4 regions of the Streptomyces sp. NPDC058086 genome follow, and region 3 is predicted to be linked to each of the others. Evidence: riboswitches for the same ligand, from Rfam matches in the RefSeq annotation. Region 3 holds a riboswitch; each other region holds the start of a gene.
What was found. A riboswitch is a leader RNA that binds a small molecule or an ion and turns the genes downstream of it on or off. The one in region 3 is predicted to bind cobalamin.
Positions count from the first base shown of each region.

Region 1 (5,096 bases), on a different contig from region 3:
CGAAGGGCAGCACGGTGACGGCGTCGGCGCCGCCCACCCCGGCGGCCAGCGTGGCGACCGTCGTGCGCAGCATGTTCACCCACGGGTCGCGGCGGGACATCATCACCGGCGAGGTCACCGCGTGCTGCACCTGCCCGGCCGGGGCCCCGCAGACCTCGGTCACCCGCGCCCAGAGCCGGCGCGCCGCCCGCAACTTGGCGATGGTCAGGAACTGGTCGGCGGTGGCCGCGTACCGGAACTCCAGCTGCCCACAGGACTGTTCGACACTCAGCCCGGCCTCGGTCAACTGCCGCAGATAGGCGACACCGGTCGCCAGCGAGGCGCCCAGCTCCTGCGCGGCCGAGCCGCCGGCCTCGTGGTACGGCAGCGCGTCCACGGTCAGCGCCCGCAGCCCCGGGTACTCCTCGGCGCACAGCCCCGCGAGAGCGGCGACGGGCGCGAAGTCGAACCCGCCGTCTCCGGTACGGGCCTCGTGGCCCAGCGGGTCGGCTCCCAGGTTGCCGCGCGCCGCCTCCTTGGCGACCCCGCGCTCCTGGTAGAGCCGTAGCAACTCGCGTGCGGCGGGCTCGACTTCACGTCCCGCGTCGAGGACGACGGGCGCCAGATCGAGATAGACGCCGTCGAGGACGCGGTCGAGCGAGGACACCGCGATGCCGCCCGCACCGGCGACCAGCCAGAGCGAGGTGACGCCGTTCTCCAGGTCCGCGAGGACTGCCGCCCCGTCGGCGGCCGTGTGCTGCTGGCGTACGTCCCAGCCGCCGAGGGTGTTGCCCTCGGGGCGCCCGCCCCGTACGAAGGGAGCGAAACCGGGCAGGCCGGGATCGGGCGCGGAGTCGTCCGCGGTGTACAGGGGCCGGGCGCGAAGCCCGTCCTCCAGCGTGGTGGACAGGGCGTCTTCCGCTGCTGCGCCCGAGACTTCCTTGCCCGACTTTCGCAGGACGCCTTCAACCAGGCGTTGCCACTGCTCATGGGTCGCGTCAGGGAACTCGGCGGCCAGCGAGAGCCCGTCGTCAGGCAGGACCGTCATGCTCGGATGTTAGGCCAGATCCGCAGGTGAGCAGCAGAGGACGCGGCTGTGACCTTGACCTCCCAGGGGTGGTCTTGATCAACAGGCCGTGTTCGTACTACGGCATCACATGGATCGCGGACAGTGCCGGGTGCCGTGGAGCGAGGAGGACGACCTGCGCTGCCCTGATGGTCTCAGCGGCCGGGGAGTGTTCCCGGAAACCGTACGTGGGGGCGGTCGCCCGTGCCTTCGCTCGTGACCGTGACGGTGGCTCGTACGCCGTAGACGTCGGCGATCAGGGCCTCGGTGAGCGTCTTCGCCGGGGTGCCGCAGGCGACGACCCGGCCCTGCCCGAGGACGACGATCCGGTCGCAGTACATGGCCGCGAGGTTGAGGTCGTGCAGGGCGGCAACGCTGGTGACGCGAAGTTCCGCGATCAGGGCCAGCAGGTCGAGCTGCTGCTGGATGTCGAGGTGGTTGGTGGGTTCGTCGAGAAGGAGTTCGCGTGGTTCCTGGGCGAGCGCGCGGGCGATCTGGACGCGCCGGCGTTCGCCGCCCGAGAGCGTGTGCCAGGAGCGGTCGGCCTTGTCGGTCAGGTCCGTACGCTCCAGCGCGGTGCGAACGGCCCTCTCATCGGCCGGAGTCGAGGGCGACCAGGCGCGTCGGTGAGGGATGCGGCCAAGACGTACGACGTCGAGCACGGTCAGGTCGTCCAGGGTGTCGACCTGCTGTTCGACGACGGCGACGCGCCGGGCGACGGCCCGGCGGCCGAGGTCGCCGAGCGGATGCCCGTCGAGGGTGACGACGCCGGAGGCGGGAGTGAGGACACCTGCGAGCAGACGCAGCAGGGTGGACTTGCCGGAGCCGTTGGGGCCGAGCAGACCCGTGATGGATCCAGGAAGGGACGTCAGATCGACGCCGCCCAGGATCAGCCGCCCGGCGACGGTGCGGGAGACACGGTCGGCACCGAGCGCGGCCCGCTTCGGCGCGGAGGCGATCGCGACCTTCCGGCCGCAGTTGTCGAGCGACACCGCAGCGGTGGATTTCGGCGACTTGCTCCCGTCGGCGGACGAGCCGCCGCCACAAGCGGTCAGCAACAGGGCCCCGGACAGGAGCAGGGCACAGCGGCGGGCTGGGCGCGCAACGGGCACGGGACATCCTCTGGCGCCGAGGGCCCAGGCGCGGGGCCCGTTCGTACGGTCCGCCAGCAGCTCTTCGGACTCGGGATCGCCCGGACGAGGCGCCTTCCCGGACTCCGGTCACGTAAGACCGCCGTCCAGTGGCTTCGTGTTGCCCCGGCCCGTCACCCTTACCGCTGCGCGTCAGCTCCGGATTCACACCGGATTCCCTTGACTGGCCTCGGTAAATTATCGCGCCCCCATCGGCCTCGCCTTCAGCACGATTGTTAGCCTTGGCTGTGATCCAATTCCCCGTGCCCGGCCAAGGCTTGCGATGAGCGCCGTCGGCTCCTTCCCGCTCGGTGCCGCGACCACGCTCGCCGAACTCGCCGCGGATCCGCATCCGCGACTGGCCCGGCTCCGTGCGCATGAGCCCGTTTCCTGGCTGCCCGAGCTGGACGGCTGGCTGGTGACCCGTCGCGATCTCGCGCTGAGCGTGATGCGGGACCCCGTGACCTTCACCGTCGACGACCCCCGGTTCTCCACCGCACAGGTCGTCGGCCCGAGCATGCTGTCCCTGGACGGTGACGAGCACGCACGCCACCGTGAGCCCTTCTCCGCTCCCTTCCGGCCCAGGGAAGTACGCGACGGCTTCGCCTCGTTCATCGAGCGGGAGACCGACCGGCTCATCACCGCGCTGGAACCGGCGGGCGCCGTCGAACTGCGACGTGCCTTCGCCGGCCCGCTCGCCGTCGCCGTCGTGACCGAGGCGCTCGGACTGGTCGGCACCACCGCGGACACGGTGCTCTCCTGGTACGACTCCATCGTGCGGTCGGTCTCGGACATCACCGCCGGACACGAGGCGGCACCCGCGGGCGCCGAGGCGTACGCGCGGCTACGGGCCGCTGTCGAAGCCACCGTCGCCGATGGGGGCGCGACTTCGCTCCTGGGCGCCGCCGCCGAGCGGCTGGCGCTGCCAGAAGTGGCGTCCAACGCCGCGGTGCTGATGTTCGGAGGGATAGAGACCACCGAGGCGATGATCACCAACGCGCTGCTGCACCTGCTGCGACACCCCAGCCAACTCGCCCTTGTCCGCGACGACGTCGACCTGCTGGACGGCGCGATCGAGGAATCGCTGCGCCTCGAACCCGGAGCGGCGGTCGTGGACCGGTACGCCACCCGTGACACCGTCCTCGGCCCGGCCACGATCCGCCGGGGTGAACTGGTCACCGTCTCCCTGGCGGGCGCCAACCGCGATCCGGCCGTCTTCCCCGATCCCGATCGGTTCGACGTCCGCCGCGAGAACGCGCGTCTCCAGCTGGCCTTCGCGCACGGCCCGCACTACTGCCTCGCCGCGCACCTCGCCCGACTGGAGACCCGTATCGCCCTTCAGCGCCTGCTCGAACGTCTCCCCGCCCTGCGCCTCGACCCGGCTCACCCGGCCACTCCGCACGGGCTGGTCTTCCGCAAGCCGCCCACCCTGCATGTCCTGTGGGACGGCCCCGCCTGATCAACGCGACACCAGGGTGCGTCGCAGGGATCTCATGAAGGGCCGCAGAAGCCATCGCCGGGCGGGTACCTCCACGTACTCGTAGAGGAGCCAGGCGAGTGCCAGGGACACCGCGAAGGCGGTGAGCGCGCCGATCGGCGACGGTTTGAACAGGTGCTGCCCCGCGCGCAGCACGAGCAGGTGGACCATGTAGAAGGCGAAGGAGAGTTCACCCAGTCGGACGAGGGCCGGATGTCGCCACAAGCTGGGAAGGCCGCGTACGTCGGCGAGGGCGGCCGCGGGGATCAGACAGGTGAAACCGACCAAGGTGCAGGCGACGCAGGCGTACGATCCGCCGACCTGGGAGACCAGGAAGTAGCCGATGATCGTCAGGGCCACCGACGCCTCCAGGCCGGGTCCGCGCCAGCGGCCGAGGAGTACGAGGCGGGCCACGGCGACTCCGAGGACGAACTCGGGCAGCCGGGCGGCGGGGAAGGAATACAGGGTGCGGCCGACACCCAGGTACAGGTCCGCCCGGGTCAGGATGAGCACGGTCAGGACGCTCGCGCCGGCGAGCGCGGTCGCGGTGAGGGCCCCGGCGTGCCGCAGCAGCAGGGCGAACGCGGGGAAGGTCGCGTAGAAGAACGCCTCGCACGCGAGGGACCAGCTGACGGGGTCGAGTGTCTGCCACCACGGGTGCCACCAGGAGTGGACGAGAAGCAGATTCGCCGCGCTGCCGGCCGGCTTGCCCATGCCCATGACGAACACCGCGATACAGGCCGTGACCAGGTGGACGGGGTAGAGACGGGCGAAGCGCCGGCGCCAGAAGGCCGTGGGGCGGTCGTCGGACCGCGCGGACCAGCCGAGGACGAAGCCGGAGAGCAGAAAGAAGAAGGAGACCCCGGTGGAGCCCGCCCCGAAGCCCCAGTCGGCGAAGTGACGGGCCTGCCCGTTGAAGTAGCCCAGATTGCGGGTGTGCAGGCAGAAGACGAGAAGGGCCGCCACCCAGCGCAGACCGGTGAGGGAGGGCAGTGGACCGGGATGGGTCACCTCGCGGTGGTGAGTCTTCGATCGGACCGGCGATTCGGATTGCTCCGGCTCGGCGAAGGAAGACTTGCTCACGATGGGACCGCCTGTGTTGGTCAAGGAGAGGTGCTCGCTGGGGGACTGGGGTGTTGAACTGGGCATGTTTGGGGTGGTTGTCGTCGACGCGTGTTCCCCGAGGAGCCGGTAAGTATGCGTGTCGAATTGCCGTTCGATCTGGTGATGGGCGTCGGTCGCTGCAATGCCGTGTCAAGGTGTGAACGCCTGGTCGGACGCTGGGTCACCCTCTATCTGACGGTGGACGGGACACCTTCGGGCCACGGGATGGCCGATGGACTGTGACACGCGCGGGGACCCGCGTCGCGTTCGGAGCGTCGGGAGCCAGGGCCACTGGACGGGGTGCGGTACGACGGCCACCGCCGCGCACGCACGCACACGC
Region 1 covers NZ_JBHVST010000050.1:23,176-28,271, forward strand. The annotation lists gene ACFVWD_RS32080 (methylmalonyl-CoA mutase family protein) at 1-1,027, opposite strand, end outside; gene ACFVWD_RS32085 (ABC transporter ATP-binding protein) at 1,201-2,004, opposite strand; cobalamin riboswitch at 2,195-2,379, opposite strand; gene ACFVWD_RS32090 (cytochrome P450) at 2,459-3,634, shown strand; gene ACFVWD_RS32095 (acyltransferase family protein) at 3,635-4,735, opposite strand; gene ACFVWD_RS32100 (hypothetical protein) at 4,850-4,999, shown strand.
Region 1: another riboswitch for cobalamin. It lies ahead of ACFVWD_RS32085 (ABC transporter ATP-binding protein); the one in region 3 lies ahead of metE (5-methyltetrahydropteroyltriglutamate--homocysteine S-methyltransferase).

Region 2 (5,096 bases), on a different contig from region 3:
GAATCGACCGTCGGTGGCGACCTGTACGACGTCGCGGTGACGCCGTACGGCCTGCGGGTCCTCGTCGGCGACGTACGCGGCCACGGCGTCGAGGGGCTCCGGCTGACCGCCGGCACCATCACGGCCTTCCGTGAACTCGCCTACACCGCACCGGACCTGGTGACCCTCACCACCGAACTCGACGCCCTCCTCACCCCCGAGCTGGGCCCCGAGGACTTCGTCACCGCGGTGCTCGCCGAGTTCGCGCCCGGCGAGGTGCGGCTCGTCAACTGCGGCCATCCGCCCCCGCTGCGCTCCGGCCACCGCATCGAACTCCTCGAACCCCTCGTCCCCACACCGCCGTTGGGCCTCGATCCCGACCCGCGCCAGTACCGCGTACGGCTCCAGCCCGGCGACCGGCTGCTCCTCTACACCGACGGCCTCACCGAGGCCCGTGACCCGGAGGGCGCCCCGTTCCCCCTCCTCGGCGAGGCGGCGCTCGCCCTGCGCGAGCCGCTCCCCGACGAGGCCCTGCGGTCCCTGCACGCCCGCCTGCTCGCCCACACCGGCACCGCCCTCGCCGACGATCTCGCCCTGGTGCTGTGCCAGCCCACGGAGGCGACGGTTCCGGCGCCCGTGCCGTGACCGATGATTCCGCGACGCGACGGGAGTCGTAGATACCGAAGCAGCACCCCCCAGAAAGGCCGACCGATGCCGAAGCCGATGCCGAACCCGTTGCCGAAGCCGGACCCGAACCCCAGGTCGGCGAGCGGCCTGCACGACCTCCTGAAGGCGTACGTCGACGAGGGCAAGGTGCCCGGAGCCGTGGGCCTGGTGGCCCGCGGCGACACGGTCGAGGTCCGGGCCGTCGGCACCGTCGACGTCGAGGGCAGCGCCCCGATGGCCAGGGACTCGATCTTCCGTATCGCCTCGATCAGCAAGCCGATCACCGCGGCGGCGGTGATGATGCTGATCGAGGACGGGGAGATCGCGTCGGACGATCCGGTCGACACCTGGCTCCCGGAGCTGGCGAAGCCGATGGTCGTACGGACCCCGTCGAGTCCGGTCGAGGACGTGGTCCCGGCCGCCCGTCCCCTCACCGTCGCCGACCTGCTCTCCTCCCGGGCGGGCTGGGGCTTCCCGTCCGACTTCACACTGCCGCAGGTCCAGGCGCTGTTCGAGGTCCAGAAGGACGGCCGCGAACCGCAGGGCTTCCCGGCGCCGGACGCATGGCTGGCGGACCTGTCCCGGATCCCGCTGCTGTACCAGCCGGGCGAGGCCTGGCTGTACGGCACCTGCTCCGACCTCCAGGGCGTGCTGGTCTCCCGGGTCACGGGCCGTTCACTGCCGGAGTTCCTGGCCGAGCGGATCTTCGAGCCGCTCGGCATGACCGACACGGCGTTCGAGGTACCGGCCGCCAAGCGCGACCGCTTCACCAGCTCCTACCGCACCGCGCCCGACGGCCATGGTCTCGAACTGGCCGACGCGCCCGACGGTCAGTGGAGCCGCGTGCCGCCGTTCCCCTCCGGCGGGGGTGGACTCGTCTCGACCGCCGACGACTGGCTGGCCTTCGCCCGGCTGCTCCTCGCGGGCGGCACCACGGCCGAGGGCCACCGGCTCCTCTCCCGCGCCTCGGTACGGCAGATGACCACCAACCACCTCACCCGGCCGCAGCGCGAGATCGGCGCGCTCTTCATGGAGGGCCAGGGCTGGGGTTACGGCGCCCAGGTCGACATCGCGCCCACCGACCCCTGGAACGTCCCGGGCCGCTACGGCTGGAGTGGCGGCACCGGCACCACCGGCCACCTCGTCCCCGCCACCGGCACCGTCACCCTGCTCCTCACCCAGGTGGCCATGGAGAACCCGACGCCGACCCCGCTGATGCGCGACTTCTGGCGCCGCACCGCTCAGTGAAGCAGCGTCCGGATCAACTCCTCGGCATCCGCGAGGAGTCGGACCTCATGTGCGCTCATGGTCGGATTGGCGGCCCGGCGCACCCGCGCCTCCACAAGCCCCTCCCGCGTCACCCGGTCCGCGTTCCCGTCGAGCATCGCGACCAGCGTCTCGCGGGCCAGCTCCGCGTGGACCTCAGCGCCGACGGCGACCTGGGCGAGGATCACGGCGGACATGCCCCAGTCCAGACCGGGCGGCCCGTCCTCGGCGTTGGACCAGTCGATGACCTTCGGGCCGTCCGGGGTGAGCATCACGTTGTCCGGGTGCAGATCCAGGTGCAGTACGCGGACGCCTGAGTCACCGGAGCCCCGGCCGGGCACGGCGTGCAGCGCGCGCAGCAGCCCGGCAAGCACGCCACCGCCCTCCCGCGCGCCGATCTCCCCCGCCTCGAACGCCGCCAGCATGGTCGGCCCCGAAAGCCGCTCCATCACCATCTCGGTCCGGCTCGCCGCCCGCACGGCAGGCACCGGATATCCGTGCCCCCGCACGTACTCCATCACCGCCGCCTCGGCCGCCGCGTCCCCCCACCCGTCCCGATCCCGGCGCACCACCCAGCCCCGCTCCCCCTCCACCTCGAAGACATCCGCCGAACGCCCCGAACCGATCAGTCTCCCCGTCCCCATGCCGCCGAACCTATCCACCGTCACAGCCACTCCTCAGGCGATTCCTACGGGCCGGTACAGTAAGCAGGTCGTCATCACACCCGTACGCGGAGAAGCCGGTGCAATTCCGGCGCTGACCCGCAACCGTGAACCGCCCGCGCGAAGCCGCAGGGTGGTGAGCCGGATCGCCTCGTCCGGGACGTGACCGGCTCGTGCCACCGGCAGCCCGCCGGTGGCCGGCACCGTCGAGGGACACGGGGCCGGAGCCGCTCGGGGCCAAGCCTGCGCCCGGTGCTGCCCGGCTCCCGCAGGGAGAGTCATGATTGTTCGCCGCAGCGCCGCGGTACTGGCCGCCACCGTAGTGATCGGTACGGCCCTGGCCCCGGCCGCCGTGGCCGAAGGCGCCTCGCCTTCGCCTGCCCCGGCGATACCCTCCGGCCTCTACGGCACCACCGACCCCACCTACGACGGTGTCTGGCGGCAGTCCCTCGCGCTGCTCGCCCAGCACACCGTCGGTGTGAAGCCCGCGGCGAAGGCCGTCGACTGGCTGGCCGGGCAGCAGTGCGCGAACGGGGCGTTCGCGGCGTACCGCGCCGACGCGTCGGCGAAGTGCGACGCCAAGACGATGGTCGACACCAACAGCACCTCGGCGGCCGTGCAGGCCCTCGCCGCGCTCGGCGGCCACGGCGGCGAGACGGGCAAGGCCGTCGCATGGCTGAAGTCCGTACAGAACAAGGACGGCGGCTGGGGCTACACGGCGGGCGGCGCGAGCGACGCGAACTCCACGTCCGTGGTGATCGGGGCGCTGGCGGCGGTGGGCAAGAAGCCGGCGGACGTCTCCAAGGACGGCAAGTCGCCGTACGACGCCCTCGTGAAGCTGTCGATCCCGTGCGGCGGGGCCGACGGGGGCGCGTTCGCCTACCAGCCGGACAAGAAGGGCAAGCTCGCGGCCAACGCGGACGCGACGGCGGCGGCCGTGGTCGGAGCCCTGGGCAAGGGCCTCGCCGGTGAGCCCCTGAAGCCCGTGGCCGACCCCCTCTCCTGCAAAGCCGCCACCGGCGCCGAACAGGCGGCCCGGAACGGCGCCGCGTACCTCGTCAAGGCGCTCGCCAAGGACCAGCACCTCACGTCGACGATGCCCGGCGCCAAGGACCAGCCGGACTACGGCAACACGGCGGACGCGGTCGTCGCGCTCGCGACCGCCGGGCACGGCGACAAGGCGGCCGACGCGTTGCGCTGGCTGGAGGCCCACTCCGCGCAGTGGGCCGAGCAGTCCGGACCCGCCGCGTACGCGCAGCTCGTCCTCGCCGCCGACGCGGCGACGTTCGACCCGCGCGACTTCGGTGGCCGGGACCTCGTCAAGCAGCTCAACGCCACCGGCCCCGCGCCCGCGTCCCTCCCGGCCGAGCCCACGGCCTCCGCATCCGCGTCCGCCGCGGAAGCCGCGAAGAAGAAGGACGACAGCGGCGTCAGCGTCTGGTGGATCATCGGCGTCGGTCTCGTCGGCGGCATCGGCATCGGCTTCCTGATCAGCGCCCGGAACAAGAAGCAGCAGCCGTGAGCCGCCGTCGGACGTGCGCACTGGTCCTGTCCCTGCTCCTGCTCGTACTCGGCGGCGCGGGACAGGCCCAGGCCGTCGGCTACCGCTACTGGTCGTTCTGGGACCTGACCGGCGGGAAGTGGACGTACGCGACGCAGGGCCCGTCGACCGCGCGGCCGTCCGACGGCGACGTGCAGGGCTTCCGTTTCGCGGTGAGCGCGGACTCGCAGGACGCCTCCAAGCCGCGCGGCGACGCCGACTTCGCGTCCATCTGCGCGAAGACGCCCGCCCGGGCGGGCCACAAGCGGGTGGCCCTCGTCATCGACTCCGGCACGACCGCGGACGCCCCGGGCGGCGAGACGCCGCCCGCACCGCGGACGGTCTGTGCCCGCGTCCCCGCCGACGCGACCACGGCCGAGGCGCTCGCGACGGTCGCCAAGCCCCTCCGGTACGACACCAACGCCCTCCTGTGCGCCATCGCGGGCTACCCCGGAACAGGCTGCGGCGACCAGGTCGCGACGTCACACACCGCGCCTTCCACCACCGCGAAAGCCACCTCGAAAGCCAACGCCAAGGCCGACGCCAAGTCCGAGCCGGACCGGCACGGCCCGTCGCTCGGCCTGCTCGCGGGAGTCGTCGCGGTCGCCGCTCTCGGCGGGGCGGCGGTCTGGCAGACCCGCCGCCGCCGGCCCTGAGTACGGCGACCGACGATGACACGCGCGCCGAAGGCACACCGTTCCAACGCCCTCCCCCCAGGAGCCTGGTGGATCTGGGCCCTGGGCCTGGGAACCGCCGCCTCCCGCACCACCAACCCCCTCCTGCTCGCCCTCCTCATAGCCGTGGCCGGCTATGTGGTGGCCGCCCGCCGGACCGACGCCCCCTGGGCCCGCTCCTACACCGCGTTCGTCAGACTCGGCATCGCCGTCCTCGGCATCCGGCTGGCGTTCGCCGTCTTCCTCGGCTCCCCCATCCCCGGCACCCACCTCCTCGTCACCCTCCCCGAACTCCCCCTCCCCCACTGG
Region 2 covers NZ_JBHVST010000016.1:6,975-12,070, reverse strand. The annotation lists gene ACFVWD_RS15065 (PP2C family protein-serine/threonine phosphatase) at 1-624, shown strand, start outside; gene ACFVWD_RS15060 (serine hydrolase domain-containing protein) at 703-1,893, shown strand; gene ACFVWD_RS15055 (phosphotransferase family protein) at 1,887-2,555, opposite strand; cobalamin riboswitch at 2,604-2,742, shown strand; gene ACFVWD_RS15050 (prenyltransferase/squalene oxidase repeat-containing protein) at 2,854-4,095, shown strand; gene ACFVWD_RS15045 (SCO2322 family protein) at 4,092-4,769, shown strand; gene ACFVWD_RS15040 (CbiQ family ECF transporter T component) at 4,785-5,096, shown strand, end outside.
Region 2: another riboswitch for cobalamin. It lies ahead of ACFVWD_RS15050 (prenyltransferase/squalene oxidase repeat-containing protein); the one in region 3 lies ahead of metE (5-methyltetrahydropteroyltriglutamate--homocysteine S-methyltransferase).

Region 3 (5,096 bases):
TTCGAGGTCGCCTTGTTCTGCGGCGAGTTGGATGAGCTCGTCGGTCGCGGTGGGGTTGCCCGCATCCGCGAGGCGGCGCAGTTCGTTCAGATCGCCGAGTTCGGTGGCGAGTTCGATCAGCTCGTCGGTCGCGGAGGCATCGCCGCGCTCGGCGCGTTCCCGCAACGCAGACAGCTCGGGCTCGGTCATGACGGGCAACCTCTCCATGGTTTCGCTCCTGGACCGGTCGGCCCCGGACCTTGTGCGGCTATGGACCGGGTGAGCCTGGATCCGGCCGGCCGGCAGCCGCAGAACCTCGATTCCGCCATCCATATGGAGCATACGGCGCTGTTCAGGGGCTGATCAGTCGATGACCGCGGTGGCTTCGACCTCCACCAGATGGTCCGGGACGTCCAGTGCCGCCACGCCGATCAGCGTGCCCGGCGCCATCGGGGTGATCCCCAGCTCTGCGGAGGCCCGGGCGACTCCCTCCAGGAACAGCAAGGTCCTCGTGCCCACCTCGCAGCACATCCGCACCCTCAACGCGGTCCGGCTCGCGGCCGACATCGCCGACGTGCCGACACTCGTCATCGCGCGCACCGACGCGCTGGCCGCCACTCTGCTCACCAGCGATGTGGATGAGCGCGACGCCGAGTTCGTCACCGGCGAGCGCATGCCGGAGGGCTTCTACCGCGTGCGGGGCGGGATGGCGCCGGTCATCGCCCGCGGCCTCGCCTACGCCCCGTACGCCGACCTGATCTGGGTCGAGACCGGCACTCCCGACCTGGCACAGGCCCGCGAGTTCGCCGAGGCCGTCCACGCCCGGTATCCGGGCCGGATGCTCGCCTACAACTGCTCGCCGTCCTTCAACTGGAAGGCCGCTCTGGACGACGACCAGATCGCCAAGTTCCAGCGGGAGTTGGGGGCGATGGGCTATCGCTTCCAGTTCATCACGCTGGCCGGGTTCCACTCCCTCAACCACGGCATGTTCGACCTGTCGCGTCGCTACGCCGATCACGGAAATGACCGCCTATGTCGATCTCCAGGAGCGGGAGTTCGCCGCGCAGAAGCACGGCTTCACCGCCGTCAGGCACCAACGCGAGGTCGGTACCGGCTACTTCGACCTCGTCTCCACCGCCGTCAACCCGGCCTCCTCCACCACCGCACTGGCCGGGTCCACGGATGAGGAGCAGTTCCACTAGACCGACCGCGGTCGCCCGTGCGTACCGGCCCCTGACCGAGCGGGAGCCGGGCGACCGTCCCCGCCCGGCTCCCGCTCCGCTCCCCCGACCAGGAGAACCTGATGTCCACCAGCGCACCGACCCGCCACGTCCGCGTCCTCGCGGCACCGGACGACCGCCACGACGAGATCCTCACCCCCGCCGCCCTGGACTTCGTCGGCCGACTCGCCGGCGCCTTCGCCGGACGTCGACCTTCTCCGGCAGCCTCGAAGACCTGGCCGACCGGCAGCTCGTCGTCGAGGCCGTCGTGGAGAAAGCCGAGGCGAAGACCGAGATCTTCACCGCACCGGACAAGATCGTCGAGGCTCCGGACGCGGTCCTGGCGAGCAACACCTCCTCCCTGCCCGTCATGCGCCTCGGCATGGCGACCCACCGCGCCGACCACGTCCTCGGCCTGGCACTTCTTCAACCCCGTGCGTGAGCATCCTGGCGCCCGGGCCGAGGGACCCGGACCGCGTGTCCCGGCTCACCGTCCGGATGCCGGACCTGATCCGCCGCGCCGGGTGAGTGCCCCATAGGCTGGTCTGTGCAACTGGTTCGCCCCGTCCGCCAGGCGGGATGCGTCGCAAGAGGGAACCCGGTGGGAATCCGGGACTGCCCCGCAGCGGTGAGTGGGAACGACCGCCGTCATACGCACTGGGTCCGGTGAACAGGACCTGGGAAGCGACGGTCACTAGGTGTCCTCCGTACGGAGGACGTGCCCGCGAGTCCGAAGACCTGCCCATTGCCCGCGCGCGACCCCTCGTGCGCGGACATCCCGGTGACCTCGTGGGCGGGTCGGCGTACATATCGGACGGACGACCGCGCAGTGCCGCGTCAGGTTGTTTCCGTCCGGTTCGTCACCCCTTCGCGCCCTCCTCCCGTCCCGGGATCCCAGGGAGATATCTCGCGAAGGAGATTTCCGTGACAGCGAAGTCCGCAGCCGCGGCAGCACGGGCCACCGTGTACGGCTACCCCCGCCAGGGCCAGAACCGGGAGCTGAAGAAGGCGATCGAGGGCTACTGGAAGGGCCGCGTCGACGCCGATGCCCTCCGGGCCACCGCCACCGAACTGTGCCGCACCAACTGGCGGCAGCTGGCCGAGGCCGGCATCCACGAGGTACCCACCGGCGACTTCTCGTACTACGACCACGTCCTGGACACCAGCGTCATGGTCGGCGCGATCCCCGAACGCCATCGCGCCGCCGTCGAGGCCAACGCGTTGGACGGCTACTTCGCGATGGCGCGCGGCACCCAGGACGCGGCGCCGCTAGAGATGACGAAGTGGTTCGACACCAACTACCACTACCTGGTGCCCGAGTTGGGTCCGAACACCGTCTTCACGGCCGACTCCGCCAAGCAGGTCGCCGAGTTGGGCCAAGCCCTCGCCCTCGGCCTCACCGCCCGCCCCGTTCTCGTCGGCCCCGTCACCTACCTGCTGCTCGCCAAGCCCGCGCCGGGCGTCGCCGCGGACTTCGACCCGCTGACGCTCCTCGACCGACTGCTGCCCGTGTACGCCGAAGTCCTCGCCGACCTGCGCACGGCCGGCGCCGAGTGGGTGCAACTCGACGAACCGGCCCTGGTCCAGGACCGTACGCCCGCCGAGCTGAACGCCGCCGCGCGCGCCTACCGCGACCTGGGAGGGCTCACCGAGCGCCCGAAGCTGTTGGCCGCCTCGTACTTCGACCGGCTCGGTGACGCGCTGCCCGTGCTCGCCAAGGCTCCGGTGGAGGGCCTGGCACTCGACTTCACCGAGGCCGCCGCCGCCAACCTGGACGCGCTCGCCGCCGTGGGCGGACTGCCCGGCAAGCGTCTGATCGCCGGTGTCGTCAACGGGCGCAACATCTGGGTCAACGACCTGGAGAAGTCCCTCACCACCCTCGGCACCCTGCTCGGACTCGCCGACCGGGTCGACGTGGCCGCCTCCTGCTCGCTGCTGCACGTCCCGCTCGACGCCACCGCCGAACGCGACATCGAGCCGCAGATCCTGCGCTGGCTCGCCTTCGCCCGCCAGAAGACCGCCGAGATCGTCACCCTCGCCAAGGGCCTCGGGGGCGGCACCGACACCATCGCGGCCGAACTCGCCGCCAACCGCGCCGACCTGGCCTCCCGCGCCGGCTCGGCGCTCACCCACGACCCGGCGGTACGCGTCCGCACCGCCGCCGTCACGGACGCCGACGCCCACCGCTCCCAGCCCTACCCCGAACGGGCCGCCGCCCAGCGCACCCACCTGCGTCTGCCCCTGCTGCCGACCACCACCATCGGCTCCTTCCCCCAGACCACCGAACTGCGCACCGCGCGGGCCGACTTGCGCGCGGGACGGATCGACGCCGCCGGGTACGAGGAGCGCATCAGGGCCGAGATCGGCGAAGTGATCTCCTTCCAGGAGAAGACCGGCCTCGACGTCCTCGTGCACGGCGAGGCCGAACGCAACGACATGGTCCAGTACTTCGCCGAACAGCTCACCGGCTGCCTCGCCACACAGCACGGCTGGGTCCAGTCCTACGGCACCCGTTGCGTACGCCCGCCGATCCTGGCCGGCGACATCTCCCGCCCGGAACCGATGACCGTGCGCTGGACGACGTACGCCCAGTCCCTCACCACCAAGCCGGTCAAGGGCATGCTCACCGGCCCTGTCACCATGCTCGCCTGGTCCTTCGTCCGCGACGACCAGCCCCTCGCCGACACCGCCCGACAGGTCGCCCTCGCCCTGCGCGACGAGGTGAACGACCTTGAGGCGGCCGGGACTTCGGTCATCCAGGTGGACGAACCCGCGCTGCGCGAGACCCTGCCACTGCGCGCCGGCGACCGTCCGGAGTATCTGGCGTGGGCCACCGAGGCGTTCCGCCTCACCACCGCGGGCGTACGCCCGGACACCCAGATCCACACCCACATGTGCTACGCCGAGTTCGGCGACATCGTCCAGGCCATCGACGATCTCGACGCCGACGTCATCAGCCTCGAGGCCGCCCGCTCCCACATGCAGGTCGCCCGCGAACTCGCCGAACACGGCTACCCGCGCGAGGCCGGACCCGGCGTGTACGACATCCACTCCCCGCGTGTACCCGGCGCGGACGAGGCGGCGGCGCTGCTGCGCAAGGGGCTTGAGGCCATCCCCGCCGAGCGGCTGTGGGTCAACCCCGACTGCGGCCTGAAGACCCGCGCCTGGCCCGAGACCCGCGCCTCGCTGGAGAACCTGGTCACCGCGGCCCGGACGGTCCGCACGGAGCTGTCCGCGTCCTGAGCCCGTACGGCGGGCCGGGAGAGCACGCCCAGCGCTCTCCCGGCCCGCCCCCCCGGGCGCTGTCCGCGCCCTCCGCCGTCCGGGGGGGCCGGGTCTCCCCCCCCCCCGCTCCCCCGCCCCGCCGGTGACCCACCACACCACAAGCCCCGCGCCCCCATGGAGGCCGGTGGCTCACGGCCGCCAGTACAGCGCGGGGTCGGGGTGGTTGGTGAAGCCGAGTTCGCGGTACAGCGGTTCGCCCTCGGTAGAGGCGTACAGGTCCACTCGGGCGACCTCACGTTCCCCGAACCAGTCGAGCAGGCCCCGCATGATCGAGCGGCTGTGCCCGCGGCGCCGGTACGACGGGTCGGTGATCACGCCGATCACGTGCCCGATCCGGCCGTTGCGCAGGTGCGGGCCGGGCAACCGCTGCTCGATCGTGGCGATCCCACAGGCGGCCAGGCCACGGTCGCCGTCGCCGTCGCCGTCGCCGTCACCGTCCACCACGAGGATCCGCACGGCATCCGCGGTCAGCTGTTCCTTCAGCACCACGGCCAGGGCGTCCAGCCAGTCGTCGTCCGCCGCCGCGGGGTCGAAGAAGTGACCGCCGAGGTTCTCGAACAGCAGGGCCCGCAGACGTACGAGCTCCACCAGGTCGTACTCCACCGCCTGCCG
Region 3 covers NZ_JBHVST010000022.1:64,556-69,651, reverse strand. The annotation lists gene ACFVWD_RS19460 (hypothetical protein) at 1-207, opposite strand, end outside; partial or broken gene ACFVWD_RS19455 (RidA family protein) at 343-480, opposite strand; partial or broken gene ACFVWD_RS19450 (isocitrate lyase) at 482-1,181, shown strand; partial or broken gene ACFVWD_RS19445 (3-hydroxyacyl-CoA dehydrogenase NAD-binding domain-containing protein) at 1,411-1,636, shown strand; cobalamin riboswitch at 1,737-1,960, shown strand; gene metE (5-methyltetrahydropteroyltriglutamate--homocysteine S-methyltransferase) at 2,124-4,442, shown strand; gene ACFVWD_RS19435 (GNAT family N-acetyltransferase) at 4,614-5,096, opposite strand, start outside.

Region 4 (5,096 bases), on a different contig from region 3:
GGTATGAGCGAGGAGGAGTGGGACCTGTCCCGCGTCACTCCCCTGTGAGGGAGGCCTCCGGGCCGCCGGGCTCGCGGACGGGCCACAGCACCGGGCAGAACTCCGGGTCTGAGTAGTCCGGTTGACCGGCGGGAGTCCTGCGGACCAGGAAATCGTGTTTGTAGGGCTCCTGCCGGCCGTCGGACAGGGCGTGGTCTCGGTAGGTGTTCGTCCCGTCCTGGAGATGGAACGAGATGGCCCGGCGCGGTCGCAGACTGCGGTTGGCGCCGCTGCCGTGGTAGAGGAGGCAGTGGTGGAAGGTCATGTGTCCCTTGGGAATGTGCACCGGGACCTTCTCGACCACGGCGCCGTTTCGCTCCGCGTCACCGGTCAGGAGATAGTCGCGCCCCACGTCCCGAGGATCACCGACCGGTCGGGCGGCGCCGTGCCGATGCTGCCAGCGGTGGCTTCCGTTCACCATGGTGATCGTGCCCGACTCCTCGGCGCAGTCGTGGAACGGAATGAAAGCGGTGAGCATTTCGTCCGACGAGCAGGTGGGCCAGAAATACTTGTCGAAGTGCCAAGAGACAATGTTCGACTTCTCCTCGGCGATGGGCGGCTTATAGATCAGCGTGGCCTGGAAAACGCGTATTCCGGGCGTCTGTGCCAAGCGGGCGGCCACCGCCCCGATGATGGGCTTCCGTAAGATTTTCCCCATGGTTTCGTCCTGGTAGTGAATGTAATCGTTGTTGCGCTGGACTTCTCCGTCGGCGGGGGTCCAGTCGGCCAGCCGGTCCGGCCGCGTTGGAAGTGCCCGATCGCGCTGACCAGCGTAATAGCGCTCGCTCGCCTCGGTCAGGGTGTCCACTTCGGCGTCGGTGAGCAGCTTCTCGGACAAATACCAGCCACGCTCCGAGTAAAGCCGGACATCTTCCTCGGAGGGGAGCAGTTCGACTTCCTCGGCGGTAAGTCCTGAATGGTCGTACATTCCGCGACTCCTGTTACCGTAAAGGGGGTGCAACAGCGACATCGACTTGCACGGTAGCGGACCGCAGTGCGCCATGCTAGCGTTGCCGTGATTTTTTTCATGAAGACTTGACCGGGGGTTGCGGTGGCCATATTCGACAGGGATATCCGAATCCTGATCGCAGACAACAAAGACTTCCGCAACATCTGGCTGGGAGAAACCTCGGCGCATTTCGGCGGACAGCTGACCAGTTTTCTCCTACCCTTGATCGCGGTCACCCACCTCCATGCCGACGGCACGGGAGTGGGACTCGTGTCGGCGGTGCAGTTCGTCCCCGTCGTGGTGCTCTCGCTGGTCGCGGGCGTCATGGTCGACCGGTATCCGCCGCGCCGCACCCTCGTCACCGCGAGTGCCGCCCAGGGCGCGGCGCTGGCGGTGCTCGCCGCGTTCCAGGCGGCCGACGGGCTGAACTTCGGCCAACTTGTCACCGCCGCCGCCGTGATCGGTGTCGCCACCGTCTTCTACGAAGTCGCCTACCAGTCCACGCTGCCCAGGCTCCTGCCGCTGAACTCCATCGCCGCGGCCAACGGCCTGCACCAGGCGACGTATTCGGTCAGCACCCTCGCCGGTCCCGCCGCGGCCGGCTTCCTGGTCGGGCAGTTGGGGGTGTCGCCGACCCTGACGGTGGCCGCCGCGTGCTCCGCCGGTGCCGCCGTGAGCGGTCTGCTGCTGCGGGGCGTCAAGGCCCCCGAACAGCCTCGTGAGTCGGCGCTGAAGGCGATCGGCTCCGGGCTCCGCTACACATGGTCCCTGCGCCCGATCCGGGACCTGTGCGTTCAGGCCGGCCTGTCGAACCTGCACGAGAAGGCCTTTCTGACCGTCTTCCTGGTGTTCGCCGTCCGTGATCTCGACATGAGCGGCACCACGGTGGGAGTGATCACCGGCATCGGCAGTGTGGGGGCCCTGATCGGTTCGCTCTGCGCCACCCGGCTCACCCAACGCTGGGCCGTCGGCGGTGTGCTGGCCCTGGGTGCGGTGCTGGCCGCGGTGGGTCTGCTGCTCGTACCCGCCGTCAGCCGGGTCGGCGGGTACGTCGCCGTGCTCGCGTCCGTCGCCATGATGGTGAACGGCTTCGGTGTCGCACTGTTCAACGTGTTCGCCGTCAGCCTGCGGCAGGCCATTCCGCCGGAGCACCAGATCGGCGCGGTGACCGCGAGCTACCGCCTCGTCGCCCTGGGCACGCTGCCCCTGGGGGCTGTCGTCGGCGGTGCCCTGGCCGACGCCCTGTCACCCGGTACGGCCCTGTGGGCCGTCGGGGTTTCCTACCTCGTCGTCTCCTTCTGGCTCACGTTCTCCCCCCTCCGCGGGGCTCGCACGCTGGAGGAGGCACAGAAGCTCGGTCGTACGACGGACACGCCCGAGTCCCAGGACGCGGACCGGTCCCCCTCGGTCTGAGAGCGGGGCCGGGGCCCGAACTCAACTGGGTTCCGCCACCGCTGACCCGCTGTTCACTCGGGATCGGCCACCTGGTGGGAGAGGAAGATCACGCCAGGTGGCGCGGTCTTGGCCCCGCACCCGACACGCGGTACGGTCGGTGCGATATCGATGACGGCAAGACGGAAGCCGGTGGGAAACCGGCACGGTCGCGCCACTGTGAACGAGAGGCTCCAGCCCGCTGGGACCTCTCGTGAGTCAGACCCGTAGCCGTCGTCCAGTGCACCACCGAGATGGGACGCGAACTCCCGAGGAGGTTCTGCCATGGCGCAGACCGTCGCCCAGCCGACAACCACCACCCCCGTCGTTCCCGCCACGCTGCCGCTCAAGGCGATAGCTCCGTGGGCGGTCTTCTTCGGCATCCTGATGCTCGTCCTGCTGTACTTCGTCGGTGCCGAACAGGGCGCCACCTCCGTCGTCTCCGGCTCGGACGTCCACGAGTGGGTGCACGACGCCCGCCACCTTCTCGGCTTCCCCTGCCACTGACCGAGGGGAACCCCAGCACTGCCATGAACTCCGCAACGGTAAGAAATCTGCTCGTGCGGGGCATGCTGGCCGGCCTCGGTGCCGGCCTGCTCGCCCTGGTCGCCGCCTATTTCCTCGGTGAGCCGAACGTCGACAGCGCGATCAGCTTCGAGGAAGCCCACTCGCACGAGCACGAGATGGAGATCGTCTCCCGCTCCCTGCAGTCCACCGCCGGTCTCGCCACCGGCGTCCTGGTCTACGGCGTCGCCTTCGGCGGTATCGCCGCGCTGGCCTTCTCCTTCGCGCTCGGCCGCGTCGGCCGCTTCAGCCCGCGGGCGACCGCACTGCTGCTGTCCGGCTGCGCGCTGCTGGCCGTGTACGTCGTGCCGTTCCTGAAGTACCCGGCCAACCCGCCGTCGGTCGGCAACCCCGACACCATCGGCAAGCGGACCACCCTGTACTTCCTGATGATGGTGCTCAGCGTGCTCCTCGCGATCGCCGCCACCATCCTGGGCAAGCGGCTGGCACCCAGGATCGGCACCTGGTACGCCACCGTCGCCGCGGTGGCCGTCTTCGCCGTCGTGATCGGTCTGGCGTACGCGTTCCTGCCGGTCATCAACGAGGTGCCGAAGGACTTCCCCGCCACTCTGCTGTGGCGGTTCCGTCTCTCCGCGCTGGCCATCCAGACCGTCCTGTGGGGCGGATTCGGCCTGGTCTTCGGCGAGTTGGCCGAGCGGTTGCTGAATCCCAAGCCGGTGACGGCCGCCGCGAGCCGACGGGTCGCCGTTCCCAGCTGACATGACCCGACACCCGATTGAGGGCCCACGGAACCATCCGGGGGCCCTCTCGCGTTTTCCGGGCATCGACGCCGGCGCATCACGGACCTGACCGACGGAACCGAGCGATGGGGTGGGCACCACCCGGGCGAGGAACGGAGGAACCGAGTGGCCGGACGACCCCAGCCGCGCCGCATCACCCTCGGCGGCCGTGAGGCGGTCGCCCTCACGGTGGCGGAGTACGAGCAACTGATCGCCACCCGACGGTGGCTGCTTGCGCTGCGCGATAGCGGAACTGCTGCGTCGTCACCGGGACCTGGCTTCCTGAACCGTCGCGGCCGTGCGGGACCCGGTCTCGTAAGTCCCGTACGGCCGGGGTGTGTTCCGTGGAGGAACTGCGCAACCAGTGAAGGATTGACGGGAGTTGTTAAAAGTTGGAAGAATCCAGCTCGCTTCGCCGCGTCTGAAGTGAGCGAAGCGACACGAGTGGCTTGGGCGGCATGCCTTCCGCCGGTTCTTCCGCCGGTTCTTCCGTCGGTTCTTCCGCTGGTCCGTGCGCTGGTTCTTGCATCGGGTCATCCAGATCTGCCGTCCGCGTCGGTCACTCGCGCGCAATCACCTCCCACACTTTCGATTTCACAGAGGCTCATCTTGTCGCGTTCGCAACACTCCAGAACTCTGGCTGTGCTCGCCGCAACCGCATTCGCCACCGCCGCCGTGCCCTTGCTCGGCGCAGGGGTGGCCAGTGCCACGACCGCCGGGGCGTGCGAGTCCGCCACGGTCCAGTACCGCATCGTCGGCGCGGACGGAAACGTCGTGGGTGCCGACTGGACCTCGCAGGGCGGGTTCCATCTCTGGGACACCGTTCCCGGCAGCGTCCAGGTCCGGCTGGCCCCGGGTCAGACCGTCGGAGAGGGCTGCAAGTACCCGGTGTCCCTCGCCGAATACACCACCGAGGGGCCGAACTGGTACGTCTCCGGGCACCAGAGCCTGGTCGACAAGGCGACGGTCTACCTCAGTGCCGACGACGTCGCCGGTACGGACGACTCGAAGCGGACCTGGCAGAAGCTGACCGTGAAGACGCCGGACTGCTACGGCCAGATCGACCTGTACGGCGATGACGTCACCTACGACGGCAAGACGGGGGAGGGGCACGGCCCCGTGCCCTACGAGCCCGACAACGTCGTCACCCCCTACCACCTCATAGCGGCGTGGAACGGAGGCGAACAGCCGTGCACCCCCGGCCCGTCGGACTCGCCCACCCCGACGCCGTCGGAGTCGACCCCGACCACTCCCGCCACCCCGGTCACGCCCACGACTCCCGCGGGCGGACAGCCTCCCGCCGAGGAGACGACCCCGCCTCCGACCAGCCCCAAGCCCTCCACCACGCCTCCCACGACGCCGGACGTGCCCCC
Region 4 covers NZ_JBHVST010000017.1:105,200-110,295, reverse strand. The annotation lists gene ACFVWD_RS16300 (hypothetical protein) at 1-48, shown strand, start outside; gene ACFVWD_RS16295 (phytanoyl-CoA dioxygenase family protein) at 35-967, opposite strand; gene ACFVWD_RS16290 (MFS transporter) at 1,091-2,401, shown strand; cobalamin riboswitch at 2,522-2,670, shown strand; gene ACFVWD_RS16285 (CbtB-domain containing protein) at 2,705-2,926, shown strand; gene ACFVWD_RS16280 (CbtA family protein) at 2,950-3,702, shown strand; gene ACFVWD_RS16275 (hypothetical protein) at 4,366-5,096, shown strand, end outside.
Region 4: another riboswitch for cobalamin. It lies ahead of ACFVWD_RS16285 (CbtB-domain containing protein); the one in region 3 lies ahead of metE (5-methyltetrahydropteroyltriglutamate--homocysteine S-methyltransferase).